Streptomyces sp. SN-593: one gene and its partner. The protein of the gene in region 2 binds, or shares a complex with, the protein of the main gene of each other region. Links are inferred from orthologs where the notes say so. Each region holds a gene or a part of one and is shown on either strand. Other genes may lie near its edges.

Evidence for each region.
Region 1: the proteins of tig (region 2) and rpsG are in contact, whole or in part, in a crystal structure (PDB 3GTY), measured with the Thermotoga maritima proteins. The link is inferred for Streptomyces sp. SN-593 from one-to-one orthologs. Residues at the interface, in WP_004081061.1 of Thermotoga maritima: Glu122, Val124, Val129, Leu130, Tyr133, Glu188, Gly259, Ile262, Tyr263, Glu266, Ser270, Glu273, Gln274, Glu277, Arg308, Gln311, Ile312, Ser315, Tyr316, Glu325, Arg329, Arg336, Leu363, Phe366, Trp367, Arg373, Leu377, Arg381, Leu384, Glu387; in WP_004081843.1 of Thermotoga maritima: Lys34, Lys52, Lys55, Glu59, Arg62, Gln63, Glu66, Asn67, Lys69, Val71, Arg95, Ala109, Lys110, Lys111, Gly112, Arg113, Pro114, Glu117, Glu121, Ile124, Ala125, Tyr127, Asn128, Asn129, Thr130, Gly131, Lys135, Asp139, Arg142, Met143.

Annotation. Positions count from the first base shown.
Region 1 is NZ_AP018365.1:5,219,364-5,229,244, reverse strand. What follows is about bases 6,908-9,881. They hold rpsG (30S ribosomal protein S7), read right to left. Parts: upstream 8,643-9,881; coding sequence 8,172-8,642; downstream 6,908-8,171. Other genes in these bases: RVR_RS22125 (DUF1707 and DUF4190 domain-containing protein), read right to left, coding at 9,336-9,800; rpsL (30S ribosomal protein S12), read right to left, coding at 8,645-9,016; fusA (elongation factor G), read right to left, coding at 6,908-8,133. Also shown: rplC (50S ribosomal protein L3), read right to left, coding at 1-538; rpsJ (30S ribosomal protein S10), read right to left, coding at 553-861; RVR_RS22160 (hypothetical protein), read right to left, coding at 1,418-1,639; RVR_RS22155 (ABC transporter ATP-binding protein), read left to right, coding at 1,881-2,585; RVR_RS22150 (hypothetical protein), read left to right, coding at 2,702-4,558; tuf (elongation factor Tu), read right to left, coding at 4,660-5,853; more of fusA, read right to left, coding at 6,004-6,907.
Region 2 is NZ_AP018365.1:2,745,310-2,755,048, forward strand. Bases 2,102-4,933 are described here. They hold tig (trigger factor), read right to left. Parts: upstream 4,325-4,933; coding sequence 2,879-4,324; downstream 2,102-2,878. Other genes in these bases: RVR_RS11275 (ATP-dependent Clp protease proteolytic subunit), read right to left, coding at 2,102-2,246; RVR_RS11295 (HNH endonuclease), read right to left, coding at 4,846-4,933. In the rest of the region: ATP-dependent Clp protease ATP-binding subunit ClpX, read right to left, coding at 1-675; RVR_RS11270 (ATP-dependent Clp protease proteolytic subunit), read right to left, coding at 839-1,522; more of RVR_RS11275, read right to left, coding at 1,632-2,101; more of RVR_RS11295, read right to left, coding at 4,934-6,048; RVR_RS11300 (GNAT family N-acetyltransferase), read right to left, coding at 6,166-7,395; RVR_RS11305 (PP2C family protein-serine/threonine phosphatase), read left to right, coding at 7,565-8,707; RVR_RS11310 (hypothetical protein), read left to right, coding at 8,838-9,032; RVR_RS11315 (asparaginase), read right to left, coding at 8,997-9,739. UniProt on the Bacillus subtilis protein: Involved in protein export. Acts as a chaperone by maintaining the newly synthesized protein in an open conformation. Functions as a peptidyl-prolyl cis-trans isomerase.

The DNA of each region.
Region 1 (9,881 bases), 2.5 Mb from region 2 along the record:
TCAGGTTCTGGGTGGTGACCCGCTCGTTGCCCATGCGGCCCGCCATGCGCAGACCCTTGAACACGCGGCCCGGGGTGGCGCAGCCGCCGATGGAACCGGGAGAGCGGTGCTTGCGCTGGACACCGTGGCCGGCGCCGAGGCCCTTGAAGTTGTGGCGCTTCATGACACCGGCGAAGCCCTTGCCCTTGCTCTTGCCGGTCACGTCGACCTTGACACCGGCCTCGAACACCTCGGCGGTGATCTCCTGGCCGAGGGTGTACTCGGCGGCGTCGGCGGTGCGCAGCTCCACGAGGTGGCGGCGCGGGGTGACGTCGGCCTTGGCGAAGTGGCCCTTGAGGGGCTTGTTCACCTTGCGCGGGTCGATCTCGCCGAAGGCGAGCTGGACCGACTCGTAGCCGTCGGCGTCGTTGGTACGCACCTGGGTCACGACGTTCGGGCCGGCCTTGACCACGGTCACCGGGACGACACGGTTGTTCTCGTCCCAGACCTGGGTCATGCCGAGCTTCTCGCCCAGGATGCCCTTGATCTGCTTGGTCATCTTCTCCGCGCCTCTCAGAGCTTGATCTCGATGTCGACGCCGGCCGGCAGGTCCAGGCGCATCAACGAGTCAACGGTCTTGGGCGTCGGGTCGAGGATGTCGATCAGGCGCTTGTGCGTGCGCATCTCGAAGTGCTCGCGCGAGTCCTTGTACTTGTGCGGCGACTTGATGACGCAGTACACGTTCTTCTCAGTGGGCAGCGGCACCGGGCCCGCGACCTGCGCACCAGTACGGGTCACCGTCTCGACGATCTTCTTCGCCGAGGAGTCGATGACCTCGTGGTCGTAGGCCTTGAGCCGGATGCGGATCTTCTGTCCCGCCATGGCTACTCCGTAGTCCTTGTCTCTGTTTACGCTCTGGCATCCGCTTGTCCGACCCACGCGGTCGGGCGTGTCGCCTCCCTCGCACATGCCTTTCCGCATGCGGAAAGGCCCTGCGACAGGGATTTGCGTGGGAGATACCACCCACCGGATGCCTGGTCGGAGCCGCGCTGACACTTCCCGGAAGATTCCCGTACGTCCGTCCCAGTGCTGCCCGGAGGGCAGATATGGACGACGAGTACTGTGGGACTCGCTTCCGGTCCCCCCGACGGGAGGCGCGCAGCATCGGCGCTCGACCGAGCAACTTGGACAGTGTGCCATAGGGGACATGGCCGTGGCCAATCGAGCGGGAAAGCCTACCCTTTGGCGGCCGTTCGCCAAACCCGGGCCGCCCGCACCGGTCGCGGTGCGCGAGACGTCCCGTTTCGTCCGCCGCCACGGGGCTGCGCCGGGCGGCCCGCGCGGCATCCCGCGGCCTGGGAACGGACACCGCGCCGGGGGTCGACACCGGGCCGGGAGCGGGCGGGAGCCCGCCCCAGGCGCACGCGGTGCCGGTGGATCAGTGGGTGTAGAGGTAGAACGACAGCCCGACCCCCTGGCAGAGGAAGACCGGCCCCCACAGGTCATGCCCGGCGACGCCCGCCGCCTGGCACTCGTCCTGCGTGGCGTAGATGCCGGCAAGGTGCGGGAACTCCTGGGTCGCGTGCGCCGAGGTCGCGGCGCCGAGCGGGACCAGGGCGGCGACCGCGGCGGCGGCGAGCAGTCCGATGCGTTGTCTCACGTTCCAACTCCTCAAAGTGCGAGATTCCCTGACAGACCGTCAGGGACCGTACGGAGTGGTGCGATTGCGCTCGCATGCTATCCGGGCGACCGGCTATAGGTCTATACCAATGCCACGACCGTGCGCACGACTCCGCGGGGCCGGTCACCGGCCGGGTACGGAGCCGGCGGGGCCGCCTCCCGGCACGGGGCGCCGTACTAAGGTCTCGGCGTATCCACCCACACGGCACGAAGGGGCCCGCATGAAGGCGACCACGGGTGCGGGCGCGCTGCTGCGGCTGCGGAAGGTCAGCAGGAGCTACGGGAAACGGCAGGCCCTGCGGCCGCTCGACCTGGACGTGGCCGCGGGCCGGTGCACCGCGCTGTTCGGGCACAACGGCTCCGGCAAGTCGACGCTGCTGCGGATCGCCTCCGGCCGCGACGCCCCGACCGGCGGCCAGGCCCTGTTCGCCGGGCGGCCGATCAGCGAGGACGACCCGGAGGTGCGCGCCCGGGTCGCCGTGGTCGGCGACACCGTGGCCTGCTATCCCGACCTCACCGTGCGCGAGCACCTGGAGCTGGTGACGGTCGCGCACGCCGTCGACGACGCGGCCGGCTGGATCGACCAAGTGCTGGCCGACCGCCGGCTGTCCGACCACGCGGGCGCGCTGCCGGGCGCGCTGTCCTCCGGACAGATGCAGTCGCTGCTGCTGGCGGCCGCCCTGGTCCGGCCGCGGGACCTGCTGGTCCTCGACGAGCCCGAGCAGCGCCTCGACCCCGACGCACGGCGACGGCTGGCCGAGTTGCTGGTCGCCGAGAAGGAGAGCGGCGTGGCGGTGCTGCTCGCCACCCACCAGGCCGAGCTGGCCGAGGCGGTCGCCGACCACCTGGTCGCCCTGGAGGACGGCCGGGTCGTCGCCCAGGGCCCGCCGGCCGAGGTCCTCGCCCAGCTTGCCGCCTCCTCGTGACCCGGCACCCCGGAGCACCGACCCCGGCCGAGCGGCCCGGCCCGTCCCGCCCGGCAGGCGCGGCGCCCTCGGACGACCAGCCGGACGGGACGGAGACGGAGAAGGAGCGGACGGCCATGGCGATCCCGCCGGACCACCGGAATCAGCCGGACCAGGCGGTCCGGCCGACCCCGCCCGACCTGCCCGGCCCGCCCGACCGGGCGCCCGTGCCGGCGCCGACGGACGCGGCGGCCCCTACGGCCCCCACGGACGCGGCGGGCGCCGGTGCCGCGGAGCGGTCCGACGACGGGACCGGGACGCCGGACGACCACGGGACCGAGCCCGACGACCCCGGGGAGACCGCGTCGGGCGGCTGGAGCGAGACCGACGACGACCGCACCGCCGAGACGCTCGCGTGGCTGCGGGCCAAGCGCCGGGCCCACCGCCGGCAGCAGGGCCGCGACCTGGCCGTCCTGCTCTACTCCGTGCTGCTCGCCGTCGTCGGCTACGGCAGCGGGCTGGCGGTGCACTTCCTGCGCGGCCTCGGCGAAGGCGCGGACTACGGCGGCTTCGGCGCCGGCCTGACCCGCGGCCTGCCGGCCCTGTTCACCGCGCTGGGCCTGCTGCTGTCCCTGGTCGCCGCCCGGGACGCGCTGTGGCGCGGCCCGGTGGTGCTGCCCGGCCCGGCCGTGGGCTGGCTGCTGGCGCAGCCGGTCCGGCGGGCCGCGGTGCTGCGGCCGTGGTTCCGGCTGTCCGCGGGGCTCTCCCTGGTCCCCGGCGTCCTCGGCGGGCTGGCCGGCGCGGTCGCGCTGCGCGTCACCGGCCAGGCGTCGATCGGGCACGCGCTGCCGGCCGTGCTGCCCGCCGCGCTCTGCCTGCCGCTGCTCGCCACGGCCGTCGGCATGGCGGTGGAGCGCCGTCCGGACCTGTCCCGGACGGTGCGCCGCTGGACCGCGCCCGCCGTCCTCCTGCTCGCCGCGCTGGGCGCGCAGACCGCGCTGGCCGGCTCCGGGCACCGGGTCCGGCCGCTGGAGTGGGTCGAGCTGTGGTCGGGCCCCTGGGGCTGGGCCGCCCAGCCCGTAGTCCGGGCCTGCGGCGGCAGCGCACCGGGCTGGCCCGCCGCGGTCGCCCTGCTGCTGGCCGGCACCGCCGCGGCGGTGCTGCTCGCCCACCGCGAGGCCGCAGCCGTGCCCACCGCGCGGCTGCGGGCCAGGGCCGCCACGGCCACCACCGTCGCCTCGGTGGCCTGGTCGCTCGAACTGCGCGCCGCCAAGCTCGCGCTGCTGGACGCCGCCGGCGGCGACGCCACCCGCATGGTCCGGCTGCCGCCGCCGCGCGGCCGGGCGGCCCGGCACCTCGCCGTCGTCTGGCGCGACGCCCTGACGCTGCTGCGCGCGCCCGGCCGGGTCGGCCGCGCCGCGCTGTGGACGGCCGCCGCGGCCTCGGCCGCGGGGCTCGGCGCCGACCTCGGCGGCGAGCGCCGCCCGGTCGGCCTGGTGGTCGGACTACTCTGCGGCTACCTCGCGGTGGGCGCGCTGGCCGAGTCCGCCCGGGTGGAGACCGACGACCTGCGGCGCTCGGCCTGGTCGCCGTACCGCCTGCGCGGCCTGATGCTCCGGCACGGGATCGTGCCGGCCGCGGTGGGCGCGGCCCTCGGGCTGCTCGCGGGGATCCCCTTCGCCGTCGAGGGCTCCCCCGCCGCGCTGCTCTACCTGCCGCTGTGCGCCTTCCCGTTCACCGCCGCCGCGCTCTACGGCGCCTGCCGCGGGCCGGCCCGCACCCAGCTCATGTTCCTCGGCGGCGGCTCCCCGATCGGCTCCCCCGGGCCCCTGATCTACCTCGCCTGGTACGCGGCGGGCCCGCTGGTCGCCGTGACGGTGCTGGCGCTCACGCTCTCCCGCGCCACCCCGGCCGGCGCCGTCGCGGTCTGCGTGCTGCTGACGGCCGCCCTCGGGTACGCGGCGGCGAGGTCCGCGGACAGGCTCGTCCGCTAGGGCCTCCCGTCCGGCTCTCCGCGGCGTCGCGGAACGCAGAAAGGTGCCCCACTCCGGACGGAGTGGGGCACCCTGCCGACGGCTCCAGGAGCCCTCGGGACCTACTTGTTGATCTTGGTGACCTGGCCGGCGCCCACGGTACGACCACCCTCACGGATGGCGAACTTCAGGCCCTCCTCCATGGCGACCGGCTGGATGAGCTGGACGGTCATGGCGGTGTTGTCGCCCGGCATGACCATCTCGGTGCCCTCGGGGAGGGTCACCACGCCGGTCACGTCCGTGGTACGGAAGTAGAACTGCGGGCGGTAGTTGTTGAAGAACGGCGTGTGGCGGCCGCCCTCGTCCTTGGACAGGATGTACGCCTGCGCCTCGAACTCGGTGTGCGGGGTGACCGTGCCCGGCTTGATGATGACCTGGCCGCGCTCGACGTCCTCGCGCTTGATGCCGCGGAGCAGCAGACCGACGTTCTCACCGGCCTGGCCCTCGTCGAGCAGCTTGCGGAACATCTCGATGCCGGTGACCGTGGTGGTGGTCTTCTCGGTCTTGATGCCGATGATGTCCACGGTCTCGTTGACCTTGAGCACACCGCGCTCGATACGACCGGTGACGACGGTGCCACGACCGGTGATCGTGAAGACGTCCTCGATCGGCATCAGGAACGGCTTCTCGACGTCGCGCTCGGGGGTGGGGATCGACTCGTCCACGGCCTGCATCAGGCCGAGCAGCTTCTCGCCCCACTCCTTGTCGCCCTCGAGGGCCTTGAGCGCCGACACGCGCACGACCGGCAGGTCGTCGCCCGGGAACTCGTACTCGGAGAGCAGCTCGCGCACCTCGAGCTCGACGAGCTCCAGGATCTCCTCGTCGTCCACCATGTCGGCCTTGTTCAGGGCCACCACGATGTACGGCACGCCGACCTGGCGGGCCAGGAGCACGTGCTCCTTGGTCTGCGGCATCGGGCCGTCGGTCGCGGCGACCACCAGGATCGCGCCGTCCATCTGCGCGGCACCGGTGATCATGTTCTTGATGTAGTCCGCGTGACCGGGGCAGTCGACGTGCGCGTAGTGACGCGACTCGGTCTGGTACTCGACGTGCGCGATGGAGATGGTGATACCGCGCTGGCGCTCCTCAGGAGCCTTGTCGATCTGGTCGAAGGCCGAAGCCTCGTTGAGTTCCGGGTACGCGTCGTGCAGCACCTTGGTGATCGCCGCGGTAAGCGTGGTCTTACCGTGGTCGATGTGACCGATGGTGCCGATGTTGACGTGCGGCTTAGTCCGCTCGAACTTCGCCTTCGCCACTGGGGTCCTCCTGGGAGTGGATCTGTACGCCTTGCTTCATCGGCGCCAGGTGATCTTTGCTGGAATGCCGACCCGGGGGCGTTTCCGGCGCATAGCGCCGGAAACACCCCGAAAGCCTGCTGTCAAGCCTAGACGAGGTACCGGAAGGTACTACTCGCCCTTGGCCTTCGCGATGATCTCCTCTGCGACGTTCCGAGGAACCTCGGCGTAGGAGTCGAACTGCATGGAGTAGCTGGCCCGGCCCGAGGTCTTGGACCGCAGGTCACCGACGTAGCCGAACATCTCCGACAGCGGGACCAGGCCCTTCACGACCCGGGCGCTGTGACGCTCCTCCATGGCCTGGATCTGGCCACGGCGGGAGTTGAGGTCGCCGATGACGTCGCCCATGTAGTCCTCGGGCGTGGTGACCTCGACGGCCATCATCGGTTCGAGGAGCACGGGGCTCGCCTTGCGGGCACCCTCCTTGAACGCCTGCGAACCGGCGATCTTGAACGCCAGCTCGGAGGAGTCGACCTCGTGGTAGCCGCCGTCGATCAGGGTGACGCGGACGCCCACCATCTCGTAGCCGGCCAGGATGCCGAACTTCATGGCCTCCTGCGCACCCGCGTCCACCGAGGGGATGTACTCACGGGGGATGCGGCCACCGGTGACCTTGTTGACGAACTCGTAGGTCGCGTCGCCGCCTTCCAGCGGCTCCAGCATGATCTGCACCTTGGCGAACTGACCGGTGCCACCGGTCTGCTTCTTGTGGGTGTAGTCGATGCGCTCGACCGTCTTGCGGATGGTCTCGCGGTACGCGACCTGCGGCTTGCCGACGTTGGCCTCGACCCGGAACTCGCGCCGCATGCGGTCGACCAGCACCTCCAGGTGCAGCTCGCCCATGCCGCCGATGATGGTCTGGCCGGTCTCCTCGTCCGAGTGGACCTGGAAGGAGGGGTCCTCCTCCGAGAGCCGCTGGATGGCGACACCCAGCTTCTCCTGGTCGCCCTTGGACTTGGGCTCGATCGCGACCTCGATCACCGGCGCCGGGAAGTCCATCGACTCCAGGATCACCGGGTTCTTGTCGTCGCACAGCGTCTCACCGGTGGTGGTCTGCTTCAGCCCCATCACGGCGATGATGTCGCCGGCGCCCACCGACTCGATCTCCTCACGCTTGTTCGCGTGCATGCGGTAGATCTTGCCGATGCGCTCCTTCTTGCCCTTGACCGAGTTCAGCACGGCCGAACCCGACTCCAGGCGGCCCGAGTAGACCCGGACGAAGGTGAGCTTGCCCAGGTGCGGGTCGCTCATGATCTTGAACGCGAGACCGGAGAACGGCTCGTCGTCCGAGGGCCGGCGCTTGATGACCTCGTCCGCGTCGCCGACGGCGTGGCCCTCGATGGCCTCGACGTCCAGCGGCGACGGGAGGTAGCGCACGACCGCGTCGAGCAGGGGCTGCACGCCCTTGTTCTTGAACGCGGTGCCGCAGAACACGGGGGTGACGGTGACCGAGCCGGCGCCGCCCTTGGAGGCGAGCGTGATCCGGCGGATGGCCGCGATGAGCTGCTCCTGGGTGGGCTCCTGGCCCTCCAGGTACAGCTCCATCATCTCGTCGTCGTGCTCGGCGACGGCCTCGAGCAGCTTGCCGTGCCACTCCTCGGCCGCCTCGACGTGCGTGTCCGGGATGTCGACGGTGTCGTACATCTCGCCCTTGGTCGCTTCGAGCGACCAGACCAGGGCCTTCATCTGGACGAGGTCGACCACGCCCTTGAAGTCGGCCTCGGCACCGATCGGCAGCTGCATGACCAGCGGCACCGCGCCGAGGCGGTCCACGATCATGTCGACGCAGCGGTGGAACTCCGCGCCGGTGCGGTCCAGCTTGTTGACGAAGCAGATACGGGGCACGCCGTAGCGGTCGGCCTGGCGCCAGACCGTCTCGGACTGCGGCTCCACACCGGCGACACCGTCGAACACGGTCACGGCGCCGTCGAGGACGCGCAGCGAACGCTCCACCTCGACGGTGAAGTCGACGTGGCCGGGGGTGTCGATGATGTTGATGGTGTGGTCGACGTTGTCGAGCGGCCAGTGACAGGTCGTCGCGGCCGACGTGATGGTGATGCCGCGCTCCTGCTCCTGCTCCATCCAGTCCATGGTGGCAGCGCCGTCGTGGACTTCACCGATCTTGTAGGAGACACCGGTGTAGAACAGGATCCGCTCGGTGGTCGTCGTCTTGCCCGCGTCGATGTGGGCCATGATCCCGATGTTGCGGACCTTGGCCAGGTCAAGCGAAGTGGTGGCCATGTGGCTCAGTCTTCTCTCGGTCTCGATGGGGGTGGTGACTACCAGCGGTAGTGCGCGAAGGCCTTGTTGGACTCGGCCATCTTGTGCGTGTCCTCGCGGCGCTTCACGGAGGCGCCCAGGCCGTTGCTGGCGTCGAGGATCTCGTTCATCAGCCGCTCGGTCATGGTCTTCTCGCGGCGGGCGCGGGAGTACCCGACCAGCCAGCGCAGGGCCAGGGTGTTCTGGCGGCCCGGGCGGACCTCGACCGGCACCTGGTAGGTCGCACCGCCGACGCGGCGGGACTTGACCTCCAGGGTCGGCTTGATGTTCTCCAGCGCGCGCTTGAGGGTGATCACCGGGTCGGCACCGGCCTTCTCGCGCAGGCCCTCCAGGGCGCCGTAGACGATGCGTTCGGCGGTGGAGCGCTTGCCGTGCAGGAGGATCTTGTTGACCAGCGAGGTCACCAGCGGGGAGCCGTAAACCGGGTCGATGATGACCGGGCGCTTCGGGGCGGGGCCCTTACGAGGCATGCTTACTTCTCCTTCTTGGCGCCGTAGCGGCTGCGGGCCTGCTTACGGTTCTTCACGCCCTGCGTGTCGAGCGAACCGCGGATGATCTTGTAGCGAACACCCGGCAGGTCCTTCACACGGCCGCCGCGCACGAGCACGATGGAGTGCTCCTGAAGGTTGTGGCCCTCGCCCGGGATGTAGGCGGTGACCTCGATACCGCTGGTCAGACGGACACGCGCGACCTTACGGAGGGCCGAGTTCGGCTTCTTCGGGGTGGTCGTGTAGACACGCGTGCAGACGCCGCGGCGCTGGGGCGAACCCTTCAGCGCGGGCGTCTTGTTCTTCTCGACCTTGTCCTGCCGGCCCTTTCGGACCAGCTGCTGGATCGTAGGCACCGTTTCTCCGGTTTCTGTGTGCCGATCTCGATACATCTAACCTGGGACCCGACCCACGCGGTCGGGTGTGTCGCGGGCCCCGCACGTATCCGAAAGGACGGAGAGTGCGTTTGGTCGGGCGCCGCGGCCTCGGTGTCCTCGTCCGGTCACACGGCACGCACAAGGACCCGGGCACACCCCAGGCACAGATGAGAGCGTACCTACCGCATCGGCTACGGTCAAAACAAATGCACACGGGCCGCCGCGGGCCTGCTGTGCCCCGGTTGGCGGCGGTATGCCGAGGCGGTGTCCGGCCGGTGTCCGGCGGGTGTCGGCGGGGTCAGGGGCCGGGGGCGCTGGCGACGACGGCGACGATCGTGCCGATGAAGGCGAGCAGGCCGAACAGGCAGAGGTAGCCGAGGACGAGCCCCGCGGTGGCCTGGCCGTCGCCGGCCTGTCCGGTGCGGCGGATCTGGCCCTTGGCGAGGTGCCCGCAGATGATCGCCGGGATCGAGGCGGCCCCCATGGTGACCGTGCCGAGGATGCCGCAGACCAGCGAGGCGGTCGCCATGCCGTTGGTGCCCTGGACCGGCGGGGCGAAGGCGAAGGGCACCTGCGGGTACACCGGGTACGGCGCCATCGGGCCCGGGATGTCCGCGGTGATCCGGTCGAGGTCGTCGTAGGTCCGCGCCTGGTACGCCCGGCCGACCCGCTCGTCGTACTCCTCGGGCCTCAACCGGCCCTGGGTGTACGCCTCCTTGAGGACGTCCACCGCACGCTCACGATCCGCGTCACCGGCCAGCATGGAACCAGCATGCCCCAGGACGGCGGCCCGCGGCGGGAACGTCCGCGGGGTGTAGAGAAGTTGTGACAGAACGGGGCGGAA
Region 2 (9,739 bases):
CGGCACGGAGGCGGTGGTGCCCTCCAGGATCTTCAGCAGCGCCTGCTGGACGCCCTCGCCGGAGACGTCGCGGGTGATCGACGGGTTCTCGCTCTTGCGGGCGACCTTGTCGATCTCGTCGATGTAGATGATGCCGGTCTCGGCCTTCTTGACGTCGTAGTCCGCGGCCTGGATCAGCTTCAGCAGGATGTTCTCGACGTCCTCGCCGACGTAGCCCGCCTCGGTGAGCGCGGTGGCGTCGGCGATGGCGAACGGCACGTTCAGCATGCGGGCCAGGGTCTGGGCCAGCAGCGTCTTGCCGGAGCCGGTCGGGCCGAGCAGCAGGATGTTGGACTTCGCCAGCTCGATGGCGTCGTCATGCCCGGGGCGGCCGCTCTCGCCCGCCTGGACCCGCTTGTAGTGGTTGTACACCGCGACGGAGAGCGCCTTCTTGGCGGGCGCCTGCCCGACCACGTAGCTCTCCAGGAACTCGTAGATCTCCCGCGGCTTGGGCAGGTCCTCCCAGCGCACCTCGGAGGACTCGGCGAGCTCCTCCTCGATGATCTCGTTGCAGAGGTCGATGCACTCGTCGCAGATGTACACACCGGGGCCTGCGATGAGCTTCTTCACCTGCTTCTGGCTCTTTCCGCAGAACGAGCACTTCAGCAGGTCTCCGCCGTCACCGATGCGTGCCACGAGGTCTTTCCCCTTCGCCTGGGCTCCGCCGACCTTCAACGGAACCTGGTGCTTCTCTCATCGACGGTACCTTGCCGCGCCCCCCGTGTGGGCCCCCCTTGGGCGTACTCGCGATCCGAGTACGGTCCGGGGCGCCGCACGGAGGGCGCAGCTTACCCGTCCTTCAGACGCCCACGGACGTCTTGCGCGTGGACACGATCTGGTCGACCAGTCCATAGGCCAGCGACTCCTCAGCGGTGAGGATCTTGTCGCGCTCGATGTCGTCGCGGATCTGCTCGATCGGCGTGGTGGAGTGCTTGGCGAGCATCTCCTCAAGCTGCTGGCGCATCCGGATGATCTCGTTGGCCGCGATCTCCAGGTCGGAGACCTGGCCGCGGCCGGTCTCGCTGTACGGCTGGTGGATGAGCACCCGGGCGTTCGGCAGCGCCATCCGCTTGCCGGGGCTGCCGGCCGCGAGCAGCACGGCCGCCGCGGAGGCCGCCTGGCCCATGCAGACCGTCTGGATGTCGGGCTTCACGAACTGCATGGTGTCGTAGATCGCGGTCAGCGCGGTGAAGGAGCCGCCGGGGCTGTTGATGTAGACCGAGATGTCCCGGTCGGGGTCCATCGACTCCAGGCACAGCAACTGCGCCATGACGTCGTTGGCGGAGGCGTCGTCGATCTGCACGCCGAGGAAGATCACGCGCTCCTCGAAGAGCTTCGCGTACGGGTCGTACTCGCGCACGCCCTGCGAGGTGCGCTCGACGAAGCGCGGGATGACGTAGCGGGCCTCGGCGCCGAACACGCCGGGGCGTTCGGCCGCGGTGCGCTCGTAGAGGCCGCTGCCGGGGAAGTTCAAGGGGTTCACGTCCACCGTCTCCAGGTGATGAGGTGCGTCGTTGTCGGGGGCCGGGCGGCCGCGGCCGGCGCGCCGGCGGTGCCGGGCGGGCGCGGCACCGCGGCCGGTGCGGGCGGCCTCAGGAGGCGGGCGCGGCGCCGGTGCCACCGCCGCCCGGGACGTGGGCGGCCGACAGCATCACGCCATCCACCAGGCCGTACTCCCGGGCCTCCTCGGCGGAGAACCAGCGGTCGCGGTCGGAGTCCTTGGTGATCTGCTCGAAGCTCTGGCCGGAGTGCTCGGCGATCAGCTCGGCCATCCGGCGCTTGGTGTGCAGGAGCTGCTCGGCCTGGATCTTGATGTCGGTGGCGGAGCCGCCGAGGCCCGCGGAGGGCTGGTGCATCAGGATGCGGGTGTTCGGCAGCGCGAAGCGCTTGCCCGGGGTGCCCGCGGTGAGCAGGAACTGGCCCATCGAGGCGGCCATGCCCATGGCGATGGTGACGACGTCGTTCTTGATGAACTGCATCGTGTCGTAGATCGCCATGCCGGCGGTCACGGAGCCGCCGGGGCTGTTGATGTAGAGGAAGATGTCCTTGTCGGGCTCGGCCGCAAGGAGCAGGAGCTGTGCGGTGATCTTGTTGGCGATGTCGTCGTCGACGGCCTGGCCGAGGAAGATGATGCGCTCGCCGAGCAGTCGGTTGTAGACCTGGTCGCCGAGACCGCCGGGGCTCGGCTCGCCGGCGGCGGTAGGCATCGGAGTCGTCACGTATCCACCTGCTCGTTGTCGGACGGTCGAAGCGACCGTCACGGTCTTCGTCCGGGTCGGGGGCGGCCGCTGACCCTTGCCGCACCCCTGCCCTCCTACTGGTGGACCCTAACGCGCAGGTGGGGCCCAGCAATCCCCTACGCGGGACTGTTCGCTGTGAGCGCATGCCGTGGGGGGCGGGTTTGGAACGGGTTCGCGCGGCCCGCGCGGCGCCGTGGAGGGGCTCGGGGCGCGTCCCCGGGAGAGGGTGGCGGGGGCCGCAGAGGGGGACGGCGGGTGGCCGCGGAAGGGGGTCGGCGCGTGTCCCCGGGAGGCCCCTGCACGGCGCGCTCGGGGCCGCTCTCCCGCCGCTCGGGGCGCGGGCCGGGAACAGGGGCCCTGCGGGCCGGAAAAGGGGCGCGGGGAACCGCGCGACCGGATGCCGCTGTCACGGGCCGGGCCGGCGGGCCCGGCCCGCCCCCGGCGGCGGTCCTGGACCACCGCCGGGGGCGGGCCGGTCGCGCGGTTCCCCGCGGCCCTGACACTGGCGGGCGAACGCCTTCCGCGGCGGGCCCCGGCGAAGCGGCCCTCGGCGCCTCTTCGGGCCGCCGAGGGCCTTCGGGGCTCCGGGCCGCTCCGGGTCAGCTCTTGTCGGCCTCGGGGGCGTCCTCGGCGGCCGTCTCGGCGGACTCGTCCGCGTCCTCGGTGGAAGCGGCCTCGGCGGAGGCGGCCTCGGCGGCGTCCTCGGTGGAGGCGTCCTCGTCCTCCTCCTCGTCGGACAGGTCGACGACCTCGCCGTTGCTGTCGGTGACCTTGACGGCCTCGACGACGACGGCCAGTGCCTTGCCGCGGGCCACCTCGCCGACCAGGAGCTGGACCTGGTTGCCCTCGACGACGGCCTGGGCGAACTGCTCGGGCGACATGCCCGAGGACTGCGCGCGGCGCATGAGGTGCTCGGTCAGCTCCTCCTGGTTGACCGAGAGCTTCTCGGTCTTGACCAGCTCGTCGAGGATGAACTGCGTCTTGATGCCCTTGACCGCCTGCTCGGACACCTCCGCGTCGTACTCCTCGCGGGTCTTGCCCTCGCGCTCCAGGTACGTGTCCCAGGTCAGGCCGAGGGCCGGGAACTGGTGGTGCTCCAGGTTGTGGGTGCGCGTCTCGATCTCGCTCGCGAGCAGCTTCTCCGGGATCGGCACCTCGGTCAGCTCGATGAGCGCGTCCAGCACCTTCTCCTGGGCCTGGGTGGCCTGGTCGTAGGTCTTGATCCGCTCCAGGCGCTTGCGGGAGTCGGCCCGCAGCTCCTCCAGGGTGTCGAACTCCGACGCGAGCTGCGCGAACTCGTCGTCCAGCTCGGGCAGTTCGCGGGCCTGGACGTCGGTGACGTCCACCTTGACCTCGGCGTCCTGGCCGGCGCCGGTGCCGCCGCTGAGCGAGGAGGTGAAGGTGGCGGTGCCGCCCTTCTCCAGCCCGGTGACGGCCTCGTCGATGCCGTCGAGGAGCTGGCCGGAGCCGATGGTGTAGCTGACGCCGCTGGCGACGCCGTCCTCCAGCACCTTGCCGTCGATCGACGCCTGGAGGTCGACCACGACCACGTCGCCCTCGGCGGCGGCGCGCTCGACCGGGGTGGTGGTGGCGAAGCGGTCGCGCAGCTGCTCCAGCGAGGTGTCGACGTCCTCCTCGGGCACCTCGACGGCGTCCACGGTGACCTCGATGCCGGAGTAGTCCGGGATCTCGATGGTCGGGCGGATCTCGACCTCGGCGGTGAACTTCAGCTCGGTGCCGTCGTTGAACTCGGTGATGTCCACGTCGGGCTGCCCGAGCACGTTCTCGGCGAGTTCACCCTCGGTGACCGCCTCCGTGTAGAACTTCGGCAGCGCCTCATTGATGGCCTCTTCGAGGACCGCGCCACGGCCGAACCGCTGGTCGATGACGCGCGCAGGGATCTTGCCCTTGCGGAAGCCCGGCACCGTGACCTGCTGGTTGATCTTCTTGTACGCCGCGTCGAGGCTGGGCTTGAGCTCCTCGAAGGGCACCTCGACAGTGAGTCGAACCCGGGTCGGGTTCAGAGTCTCGACGGCGCTCTTCACGGTTGGGTCTCCTTGGGGGCTTTACGTTGATGGGGGCCACTCTCATGCGCGCGGTCGGGGCCACGCGTCGGGTCGCCGACCGCCCATCCTACCGGTAGCGCCAAACGCCCCGGACGGGGTCGATCCGATCCGTCGCACTCTCGCCGCCCGCCGGCGGTGGCGGGGTCGCGTCGTCGTTGCGCACTTCGCTGCGGTGACCGCGTAACTGCTGGTCGGGGTGGCCGGATTCGAACCGACGGCCTTCCGCTCCCAAAGCGGACGCGCTACCAAGCTGCGCCACACCCCGCTGGTGCGACACGTAGAGTACATGCCTCCGTACGCCCGGGCAGCCAGGATTCACGCCCACCGCCGAGCCGGTTCGACCGGGTGGCGTGCGGTGTGCCAGAATCCTGGGTGCCAGGGTGCTGTTTCCCAGCACCCACCGGCTTCGCGGGCGTAGCTCAATGGTAGAGCCCTAGTCTTCCAAACTAGCTACGCGGGTTCGATTCCCGTCGCCCGCTCCACCCCCCTCCCGCCCTGCCTCAGGGCGCGGCATGCTCCTCGTTCTGGACCTGCTGTTCGCGGCCAGTGCGCCGCAACCACTCGTTGTAGCGCCAGCGAAGAGCCTCACGGTGCGGAAGCTGCTCAAGGTCCAGCCGCGGATGAAGGATGCCCATGGCGGCCAAGCTCGGTCCTCCAGGGCGGGCCTCTGCCGTGAGGGAATCAGGATGGATGGCGAAGAGGTGTGCATCGAAAGCCCGGTGTAGGGCAGCGTTCATGGGGAGCCCATTCCGGGCGTCAGGGCTGCCGCCCTCAGCGTCGCCCCGCAGATGTGCTGCTTCGATCATTTGAGGCACATCAATTCCGGAAAGAGGGCAGCGCGGGCCGTACCTGAGGAAAACCTCAAGCTTGAAGCGTGCTTGATCGGGCCGCTCAACAACGGAGCCGTTCCGCCGACGCCTGCGGTTCCCCTCAAGGATAAATGGCTCTTCTTCCGAAAGGTCGCGATTGATGACGCGGCCGGGAGGGTTTTCGCCGAACGTGACCAGAAACAGGCTGCTCTCATCATCCCAGCCTTCCACCCAAGCAAGCCGTACGCCCCGGAGATCGCCATGCTCGGTGATCACGAAGACGGGTAGCCCGGTGAGGGCCGCCGCCTTCGTCGCGTTCACTTCGCCGAGGTCCCGGCCACGCTGCCGCGTGACGGGGTAGTGGTACAGGACTCCCGTCTCACTCAGGTCATCGGGGTAGTGCTGACCGGTGTGCTTGAGCCCGATCGCCACCCCGTTGGGGTGGATCTTCTTCGTACGCTTCTTATCTGTCCAGATGCCACGGAAATTTCCGTACGCCCCCACGGACCTCAGGGCATCCGGGGTCACCAAACCGTCAGCGTCCCCTCGCGCGACCAAATCCGCCCAGACAGCCATACGCCAGGCCCGTTCGGCGTCCACTGTCTCAGAGTGGTTGCCAATGACGGAGTATCCCAGCGAGCGCAGCACGCGGTTGGCGGCGGCTTCCCCGCCGGAGAAGGCGTCCTTCGACAGAGGGCCGTCATTCGGGTGCTGGTACCCGAAGGCAACGCCGGCGATCGCCTTAGCGTCGTACAACCGATCCGTGGAGTGGATGTAGTACTGCGTGGCGGACCCGAAGTGATACTCGTCCCGAAACGCCTGTCCCCCTTTTCGGTCATACTCCATCAGGGCCTTTTCGACTGCTGCCGCACTGGTCAGGTGCTGGATGTTCATGAGCCCACCCCCAGGATCTGGTCCGTGCCACGATCCTAGACACCGCTACCGACAGCGCGCCCGCGAGCAGCGGCGATCCCGCGGGTGCCCGGGTGGGTGTTCCCGGGGGGCCGGGGGTCAGAAGCCGTGGGGGAGCCAGGGGGCCGGGGTGGTGTGGAAGGCGGCGCTGGTGAGGGGGAGGGCGCCGGGGCGCAGTTCGTGGAGGAGGGCGGCGCCCGCCATCGCGCCGAGGGTGGGGCCCCCGAGGTAGGCCGCCGCCAACTCCTTGGCGTCCAGGGCGATGTCGGCCGGGTCGGTGGTGCGCTCGCAGGTCGCCCCGGAGGCGTCGCCGGACAGCCGCCAGCGCCCGGCGTTCCAGGGGCAGAAGGCGTCGGCGACGTCGAGCACCACGTCGACCGGGACGGAGTAGGCGCGGGCGGCCAGCGCCGCGCCGACGTCGACCAGCCGCAGGTGCAGCCCGTCGGCCAGGGCGAGGGCGCACCGGCGCGGGTCGGAGACCAGGTGCAGGAGCGCGTCGTCGACCGGGAGGCTGCCGAAGCGGACCGACCCGGTGAGGTCGATCGAGAGCAGGTAGCGCCACAGTTCGGCGTAGGCCGCCGGGTCGAGTGCGGCGATGTTCCGCAGCCGCACCTCGTTCTCGCCGCCGCTCCGGATCGCGACGGCGTACCGGGCGTAGCCGCGCACCTCGCCGCCGCTCTCGGCCAGCACGCACATCAGGGGGCCGGCGCCCCGCCGGACCGCGGGCGCGTCCACGATGCCCAACTGCTCCCAGTGCGGCTGCCGCGCCAGCATCCCGGCCCGCCCGGCCACCGAAGCGGCGTAGACGTCCTCACAGGCCGCGAGCGCGCCGGGGTCGTCCGGTGCGACCAGCCGCAGCCGGAACGCGCCGGAGGGGGCCGCCGGGACGGTCAGCCGGACCCGGGCGGTGTCGATGGCGCCGCTCATCTCCTGCGTGGCGATGCCGTACCCGAAGCGGCCGTAGATCGCCGGTTCCGAGGCGGTGAGGACCGCGACGGGCTCTCCCCCGTCACGCAGCGCGTCCAACTGGCGGCGCATCATCGAGCGGAGGATGCCGCGGCGGGTGTGGGTGGGCTGGACGGTGACCATGGTCACTCCGGCGGTGTCGAGCAGCCCGCCGCCGGGGACGGTCATCCGGAACGAGTGCAGGCCCGCGGTGCCCACCAGCTCGTCGCCGTCCCATGCCGTGGTCAGCCGGTCGAACTCGGACACGCCGCGCCACATCGCGCGCTTCTCGACGGCTTCGGTCTCGGCGTGGAAGGCCCGCTCCACCCGGTCGAACAGGTAGTCCCACTGGTCCGGAGCGGCGCCGCGCAGTTCGATGGTCATGACGGACTGCCTACCAGCCGGGCACGGAGCGCGGCGAACGCATTTCCGCCCGGCCGGGCCGACCGCTCGTCAGGACCGCGGCGGGCGCCCCGTTCGCGCCACCGCGTGCCACTTCACAGGCCATCCGCCCTGCACGGCGCGGCAATCGGTGGGTAGGGTCGCCGGGGACATGGACAAGGCGGCGGCGAAGGGCGAGCGCGGGTTCCGGTGGCGCAGGAGGCTGCACCGGGCCCGGTTGGCCGTGCGCCGGTCCGCGGTCGACTACTTCCGGGGCGACGCCTCGGAGTGGGCGGGCCTGGCGGCGGTCGCGGTGGCGATCCCCGCGCTGGCGTACGCGTCGGTGAACATGCCGGTGTGGTGCCCGCCGGAGGCCCTGGTGCTGCCGATCCTGGCCGGCGGGCTGCTGCTGCGCCCGGCGAGCCTGCTGCTGCTGTACGCGGGCTCCGCGCTGGCGATGGTGGTGGAGTCGGCGGTGCTCGGCCCGTACCGGGAGGGCCCGGGGCGGGTGACGCCGGGCACGGTTCTGCTGGTGACCGCGGTGGCGCTGGTCGGGCTGGTGATAGCGCAGTTCAGGGCCCGGGTGGGGGTGCCCTGGCGGCGCGGCCACAGCATGCTGTTCGACCTGCGCGAGCGGATCAGGGTGCAGAGCAGGCTGCCGCGGCTGCCCGGCGGGTGGCACGCGGAGATGGCGCTGCGGCCGGCCGGCGGCCAGTCGTTCTCCGGTGACTTCGTGGTCGCCACCCGCAGTTCCGACGGCCGGGTGCTGGAGGCGGTGCTCACCGACGTGTCCGGCAAGGGCATGGACGCCGCGTCCCGCTCGCTGCTGCTGTCCGGCGCGTTCGGCGGGCTGCTCGGCTCGCTGCCCCCGCACGCCTTCCTCGGCGCCGCCAACGGCTACCTGCTGCGGCAGAACTGGGAGGAGGGTTTTGCCACGTCGGTGCACCTGGTGCTTGATCTGGAGAGCGGCGACTACGAGTTGCTCTCGGCGGGCCACCTGCCGGGGGTGCAACTGCACGCGGGGACCGGCCGTTGGGAGGAGATGGCGGCCGAGGGACCCCTGCTCGGGGTGTACGACGGGGCCGAGTTCCACGGCGTGAAGGGCACGTTGGGCTCTGGTGACGTGCTGATGCTGTTCACCGACGGCCTGGTGGAGACGCCGGACCGGGAGATCGCCGAGGGGATGGACCGGCTGATCGGCGAGGCGGACCGCCTGGTGCCGGGCGGATTCCGCGGCTCCGCTTGGCGGTTGATCGAGGCGGTGGCCAAAGACGTCAACGACGACCGGGCGTTGCTCGTGGTGTGCCGCGACTAGCCCGTGGGAATGGGACTATGGGTCCAGACACGTCTCCTGTGTCCGTGGCTGATGGCACCATGGAACGGGCGAGGCGGGGGCGGCGGTGCGGTCCCCGGACCGGCATTACCGAAAGAGGAAGTGATCCGTCATGGTTATCTCCCTGTCTGCCGCACTGCTGCTCGCGATCGTGCTGGTCGTGATGATCCGGGCCAAGTCCATCAAGCCGGGGCCGGCCATCGTGGCGGCCCTGTTCGGCTTCTTCCTGGCCTCCACGAACATGGCGCCGGACATCAACCGCTTCCTCAACTCAGTGGCCGACACCATCAACCAGATAAAGCTCTGACGCCCGCAGCGCCTGCGGGGTCGCCCGCAGGACCGCTTCCAGGGTCTGTCCGGGGTCCTCGCCCCCGGGGGTGGCCAGCAGCGCCGCGAGCACCGCGATCCGCGCCTGGGCCGGGCGCAGCGAGCCGGCCAGCCGCGCGCCGGCCGCCACCAGGTCCACCGCGCCTCCGCCGGTGTACAGCGGCGCGACGGCGCCCGCCGGCACCCTGGTGCTGATCAGGACGAGCACGCCGTCGGCGACGGCCCGGCGCACCGCGTCGGCGATCTCGGGGTTGGCGTTGCCCGCTCCGGTGCCGGCCACGACCAGGCCGCGGGCGCCGGCGGCCAGCGCGGCGTTCAGCAGGACCGCGTCCGCGTCGCTGTGGTGGGTGAGGATGTCCACCCGGGGGCCGGTCACGCCCGGTGCGGGCATCGGCAGCGCAGCCGGGCGCGGGCGCCGGCGGCCCCAGCTCACCCGGCCGAACTCCAGTCGGCCCAGCGGCAGTCCGTCCGGGTCGCCGAAGGCGTGGGCGTCCACGGTGTGCTTCTTGACGGTGCCCCGGGCCGCGTACACCTGGCCGCCGAAGACGATCACGGCGCCGATGTCGCGGCCGGAGGCGGCGGTCAGCAGCGCGTCGTAGAGGTTGCCGGCCGCGTCCCCGTCCTCGGCGTCCAGCGGCTTCTGCGCGCCGGTCAGGACCACCGGGCGGTGGTCGTCGTGGAAGAGGT